DNA from 2 places in the Brevibacterium sp. FME37 genome. Region 2 is predicted to be linked to the other one. Evidence: predicted binding sites of a transcription regulator. Region 2 holds the regulator's gene; the other holds the start of a gene.
The links. The regulator HspR, encoded in region 2, represses chaperone genes until heat shock. The targets are predictions, from matches to a motif close to AAGTTGAGTCNNNNNGACTCAACTT.
Positions count from the first base shown of each region.

Region 1: clpB (ATP-dependent chaperone ClpB) is a predicted target of HspR. The motif match lies at 1,854-1,878, and genes of this name have one in related genera.

Region 1 covers NZ_JABUYE010000007.1:70,167-73,582, forward strand. The annotation lists gene INT29_RS10100 (enoyl-CoA hydratase) at 1-37, opposite strand, end outside; gene INT29_RS10105 (Na+/H+ antiporter) at 196-1,773, shown strand; gene clpB (ATP-dependent chaperone ClpB) at 1,941-3,416, shown strand, end outside.
Region 2 covers NZ_JABUYE010000004.1:88,323-91,738, forward strand. The annotation lists gene INT29_RS06450 (nucleotide exchange factor GrpE) at 1-6, shown strand, start outside; gene INT29_RS06455 (DnaJ C-terminal domain-containing protein) at 152-1,171, shown strand; gene INT29_RS06460 (heat shock protein transcriptional repressor HspR) at 1,186-1,623, shown strand; gene INT29_RS06465 (DUF1206 domain-containing protein) at 1,718-2,590, shown strand; gene INT29_RS06470 (hypothetical protein) at 2,740-3,416, opposite strand, start outside.

The sequences.
Region 1 (3,416 bases), on a different contig from region 2:
CGTCGTCGCAGTGTGAGAATACAATTGAGTCAGACATAACAGCATTCTGCCAAAATATCGTTGGTCCGGCGCGGAAATCTGAGAGGGATTTCTTTCGAAGTCCTTGCAAGGTGCCCCTCGAGCAGACGATGTTCTCTGACATCGATGCCAATGCTGCGGTGCGCGGCACATGCCACCCAGACCGAGGAGACGGCCATGACGACCCTGCTGATGATCATCGGATTCGGCGCCGCGACCAGCGTGGTCGTTGGCCTGGGACAGAAGCTGCGCCTCCCCTGGCCTGCACTTATGGTCGTCATCGGCATCGCCGGCGCCTTCATCCCCACATTCGCCGACATCACCATCGAACCCGAACTCATCTTGCCCCTGTTCCTGCCGCCCCTCCTGTTCGCGGCCGCACAGAAGACCTCCTGGGCTCTCTTCGCCATCCGCTGGCGCACGATCCTGGGCATGGCCGTCGCGCTCGTCGGGGTCACGGTGGCAGCCGTGGCCGGGACCGCTGTCCTCCTGATCCCCGGAATCACCATCGCCGCCGCGGTGGCACTGGGAGCCATGCTCGCCCCACCCGACCCTGTCGCCGTCGATGCGGTCGCTGGAACCGTGTCGATACCTCGGCGAATCATGTCCACGCTGCAGAGCGAGGGACTGTTCAACGATGCTGCCTCCCTGGTGATCTTCCAGACCGCGATGGCCGCGGCCATGTCCGGCACCGAGGTGAACTTCGGACATCTGGCTCTGTCCTTCCTGCTTTCCGCTGTCGTCGCCATCACCGTCGGCCTCGTCGTCGTGTTCGTCGTGTGGTGGGTGATGGAGAAGATCGACCACACGATCGCCCGGTCCTCGCTGATGCTGATGCTGCCCTTCGGGGTCTACCTCATCGCCGAACACCTCCACGCCAGCGGCGTCATCGCCGTCGTCGTGGCTGCGCTCGAGGTGCGCCGGCGCGATGTCGAAGGCAACTCCGCCGAGCGCGTCACCCAGGCATCGACGTGGCAGGTCCTCGAGATGCTCATCACCGGCATCGCCTTCGGCCTCATCGGCCTCGACCTGCGCATGGTCGTCGAATCCGAACATGCCGACCTAGGCCGGGCCGTTCTCGTCGGTCTGGGCATCGCGGTCATCGTCATCGCAGTGCGATTCGGCTGGCTGCTCATCGGGACCGTCCTGGAGAACAAGAGCAGAGAAGACGATCCGGATGCGGCGCCGTTGAACATCAGGGATGCCACGTTGATGACCTGGGGTGGGATGCGCGGATTGGCCACGATCGCACTGGCCCTGTCGATTCCGGCGACCACCGCGGCCGGCGAACCGTTCCCCGGCCGTTCCTACATCCTCGTCGCGGCAGCCTTGATCCTGCTGGTCACCTTGGTGCTGGCGGGGCTCACCTTCCCCACTATCGTCAACGTCCTCGGCATCGACGATGAGGCGGAGAAGGAACGCCAAGCCACGAAGGACATCGCGGCGCGGGCGTACAAGGCGGCCCTCCACCAGATCAAGAACGACGACTCCCTGCCCGATGAGGTTGCCGAACCATTGCGAGCCAGGTTCAAGGTCCTGTATGCCCAGCTGCTGGGAACCTCAGATGATCAGGCGAGTTCTGAACAGGCGACGACGCTGCGGGAGCACCGGGAGGTCATGGCGAAGGTGCAGACCAAGGCACTGCAGTCCGCCCGCACGGAAGTGCTCAAGGCCCGACGCGAACGCGGTACCGATCCGGAGATCGCCGACAGGGTGCTGCGTCGGTTCGATCTCCAGTCCGTTTTGCTGCGGTGACGCGGGCGCTACGGGGCAGCATCGCGATGTGCGTGCCGTGAGACGCGTGCTGAGGTGACGTCGATTCTCTGAATATTCTAAAGTTGAGTGGAATAGACTCAACTTTGTTGGTGTTGAACTCTTCGAGAGCAATTACTGTTCACGGAACACTTGTGAAGGAGATGCGCATGGACGCACAGATGACAACCAAATCACGCGAGACACTGCAGTCAGCGATCAACGACGTCGTGGCCAGGCGGAACAATCAGGTCGAACCTGCCCACTTGGTCGCAGCACTGCTGGATCAGCCGGACTCGCTGGCCTCGAACCTGGTGACGAAGGTCGGTGCCGATCCGCGGACCGTCCTGACCGCGGTCCGCAAGACTATCGACGACCTTCCCACAGTCAGCGGGCAGACCGTCGCCCAGCCGGGACTCTCCCGCTCCGGCCTCGAGATGATGAACCTCGCGCAGGAGGAGATGACGAGCCTCGGCGATCAGTTCGTCTCGACCGAGCACCTGCTGCTCGCGGCTGCCGCAGGCAAGGACGGCGCAGGTGAGGCGCTGCGTCACAGCGGTGCCGATCGTGATGCCCTGCTGGCGACACTGCCCGAACTGCGCGGCGGCAAGAAGGTCACCTCGGAGAACCCCGAGGACACGATGCAGTCTCTGGAGAAGTTCGGCGTCGACCTCACCGCCACGGCCCGGGAGGCCAAACTCGACCCGGTCATCGGACGCGACAAGGAGATCCGACGGGTCATCCAGGTCCTGTCGCGCCGGACGAAGAACAACCCGGTCCTCATCGGCGAACCCGGCGTCGGCAAAACGTCCGTTGTCGAAGGACTGGCCCAGCGGATCGTGGCCGGCGACGTGCCTGAGTCACTGCGCAACAAGACCGTGATCAGCCTGGACCTGTCAGCCATGGTCGCCGGTGCGAAGTACCGCGGCGAATTCGAAGAGCGGTTCAAGGCCGTCCTCGAGGAGGTCAAGAACGCCGATGGCCAGATCATCACGTTCATCGATGAGCTCCACACAGTCGTCGGTGCCGGCGCCACCGGAGACTCCGCCATGGATGCGGGCAATATGCTCAAGCCGATGCTCGCCCGCGGTGAACTCCGCCTCGTCGGTGCCACCACCCTCGATGAGTACCGCGAGAACATCGAGAAGGACCCGGCCCTGGAACGCAGATTCCAGCAGGTCTACGTGGGCGAACCCAGTGTCGAGGACACGGTCGCGATCCTGCGCGGACTCAAGGAACGCTACGAGGCCCACCACAAGGTCTCGATCAACGACGGCGCCCTGATCGCAGCCGCCGCGATGTCCAATCGCTACATCACAGGCCGCCAGCTGCCGGACAAGGCCATCGACCTCGTCGACGAAGCCGCGTCCCGCCTGCGCATGGAGATCGACTCGGCACCAGTCGAGATCGATGAGCTCCGTCGCGCCGTGGACCGGTTGAAGATGGAGGACATGGCCTTGTCGAAGGAAACGGACACGGCGTCGATCGAGCGCCTTAACGCCCTACGTGCCGATCTGGCCGACCGGGAAGAGGAGCTGCACAGGCTCGAGGCCACCTGGGAATCCCAGCGTGCCGGCCTCAACCGGGTCGGTGAGCTCAAGACGAAGCTCGACGAGCTGCGTTCGCAGGCGGACAAGGCTCAGCGC
Region 2 (3,416 bases):
GACTGAGAACCACACCCTCGCCGAGGTGGTCCCACCACCGTGGAACCACCTCGGCGGCGGTCCGGATCACCCGGGATGACAATCCCGGGGTTGCGGATTGTGAGGAGACAATTGAATACACTGATGAAGAAGACACGGAAGGAGGTGCCAGGTGAATACCGGTCCTCAGAATGATTGGTTCGAAAAGGACTTCTACAAGACCCTCGGCGTCTCCAAAGATGCTTCCGACGCAGAGATCAAGAAGGCCTACCGCAAGCTGGCACGCAAGTACCACCCGGATGCCAACCCCGGCGACTCCAAGGCTGAAGACAAGTTCAAGGAGCTCGGCCAGGCGCATCAGGTGCTCTCTGACAAGGAATCTCGCGCCCAGTATGACCAGGTCCGCGCCATGGGCGGCGGAGCCAGGTTCACCGGTTCCGGTGGGCCAGCAGGTGGAGCCAGCGGCGGATTCGACGACGTATTCTCCGACCTCTTCGGCGGAGGCGGACGGACACGGACCCGCTCGCCCTACGGCGGAGGCGGGGGAGACGTGCCCCCAGATCTCGCTGACCTTCTCAACGGCTTCGGCGGAGGAGGCTACGGCGGTGGCGGTTTCGGCGGCGGCTATTCGCCACCGACCAAGGGCGGGGACATCAAGTCCAACACCACCCTGTCGTTCACGGAAGCCATCAACGGTGCCTCGGTGAAGCTGAACATGCCAGGCGGAAAGCCCCTGACCGTGCGCACGCCGATCGGCGTCAAAGACGGACAGAAGATCCGACTGGCAGGCAAGGGCAAGAAGAGCCCCAACGGCGGTGAAGCCGGTGACGTGATCCTGACGATCAAGGTCAAGCCGCACCCTGTCTTCACCCGTGACGGCGACAACCTGCGGATGGACCTGCCGGTGAGCTTCGACGAGGCCGCACTCGGCGCCGAGGTCAAGGTGCCGACGCTTGACGGTATGCCGGTGACGATGAAGATCGCCCCGGGCACACCATCGGGTCGGACCATGCGCCTGCGCGGCAAGGGTGTGAAATCGAAGAAGGGCACCGGCGACCTGCTGGTGACCGCGGAGATCGTTGTCCCGCAGAACCTGTCGAAGGACGCCAAGGAAGCGGTCGAGTCGTTCCGCTCGGCGACCGAGAACGAGGACCCGCGCGACGGTCTGCTCGACAAAGCCAAGGCCAGTTGAGGTGGTGAAGCGTGATGCACATATCGACCAGTGCAGCGGTATACGTCATTTCGGTGGCGGCGGACCTCGCAGGAATGCACCCGCAGACGCTGCGGCAGTATGACCGTCTGGGTCTCGTCACCCCCGAGCGCACGGCCGGCAGAGGCCGACGGTACTCGGGGCGAGACATCGCCAAACTTCGGCTGATCCAGCAACTTTCCCAGGACGAGGGCGTGAACCTCGTGGGTATCAAGAAGATCATCGACCTGCAGAACCAGGTCGATGCGCTCAAGTCCCGGAACGAGGAGCTGGAGACCGAAGTCAGGTCTCGGATGTCAGCGAAGGAACGCGAAGCTCGTGTCTTCGCTGCCGGCACTGCTGGTGACGTCGTCTCGATCTCGCGTGGCAGGCGGCCCCGGGGTCGGCCCGAGCCGGGTGCGATGGTTCTCTACAACAGGTTCAGACGCCGGTAAGCAACTGAGATTGGAGGCTGCCCGCGGCGCAGCCTCTTGTAGTCGACGCCGGCATTCGTCACTACACCGACCGTGCTGTGCCAGAATGTCGTTCATGGACGAAACTGACAAGCTCAAAAGTGCCGCGGACTCGGCCGACGACGCGGCCCAAGAAGCTGCGGACAGCAAGTGGTTCGAACGGGTTGCGCGAGCTGGTTTCGTCGCGAATGGAATCGTGCACATCATCCTCGGAGCCACCGCGGTTGCCGTTGGACTCGGTCGCGGTGGCGAGGCGGATCAATCGGGTGCGGTCCAACAGATGGCCGCACAGCCGTTCGGCATGGTGCTCATCGTCCTGTGCCTGATCGGCTGTGGGCTGATGGCCCTCTGGTGTGTGTTCAACGCCTTCTTCGGTTCCGCCTCTCTGCGCGGAGCCGGCACGAATGCCCCTCAGCATCGGCAGGGACGCCGCAGATGGGTCGAATTCATCAAAACGATCGGTTCCGCTGTTGCCTATGCCGCAGTTGCCCTGACGTTCGCCCAGTCCGTCATCGGCGGCGGATCTGATTCAGGCAAGACCAGCTCTCAGGCATCGACGACCCTGGCGAAGGCCCCGGGCGGCCTGTACATCCTCGCAGCGATCGGGGTTGTGATCGTCATGATCGGCATCGGTTTCTGTATCGCCGGGATCCGCCTCAAATGGATGGACGAGCTGCGGATGCCACGTAAGGCTCCGGTGAGCACGCTGCTGATTGCCACTGGCATCATCGGATATTTGGGCAAAGGCGCGACGCTGCTGGCAGTCGGAGCGCTCGTCGTCGTCTCGGCGATGACCGGTGACCCCGAAGAGTTCACGGGAATTGACGGAGCGCTCAAAGCGATGCGCGACCAGCCGTTCGGCACTGTGCTCATGCTCGCTGTGGGTGCTGGTCTTGTGCTCTACGGAGTCTTCCTCAGTCTGCGTGCTCGGTACGACCGGATGGATTGATGCCTCGGGCACGGCACATCGGCACAATTCCTTATGCCGGGAAATAGCCGCCCAACAGGGATGTCCGAACGTGAATGCAAGAAGAGTGCGAACCCTCCACGGGCTCGCACTCTTCTTACATTGTCATCGCCGCTGCGACGGCCGACTTATCAGATCGCTGAAGGATCCTCGACGGCCTTCTTGCGACGCATGGTCATGGTGACTGCGGCTCCACCGATGAGGAGGAGAGCAGCTCCGCCGACGAGGCCGGTCAGCTCGGTACCGGTGCGAGGCAGGTCGCCGCCACCGTTTCCGTTGCCGTCATCATCGCCGCCGTTACCGCCGTCTGCGTTGCCGTCTTCATTGCCATCTTCGTTTCCGTCGCTGCCGCCGGCGTTGGCGTCATCGCTGACGGTGAAGGCTCCGGTGAGCTCGTCGTCGCCACAGGTGACGGTGACGTCGTAGTCGCCGAGGTAGGCCGATGGGTCATTGGCAGAGGTGCCGTAGACGTTGACGGAGGCATTGCCCTCGTCATCGGCCTTGACGGTGTTGTCGTAGGCGGTGACGTTCGAGTTGCCCTTGGGGGTGACGAGGTAGTGAACGTCCGAGCCTGGCTCGCAGTTCTCGACTGCAAGGGTGACACCCTTGTTCTCCACGACGAAGTCAGCGGCCTCAATGGTCTCAGGCGAGACCTTCAGCGTGGCTTCAGCGGCCGGAGTGGTGGGCTTGGGCTCTTCGGTCTCGTCTGCGGTGACGGTGAACTTGGCAGAGTTCGAGACTTCTTCGCTTTCGGCGTCGACTGCGGAGACCGAGTAGTCGCCTGGTTCGAGGCCGCCTTCGGGTGCCT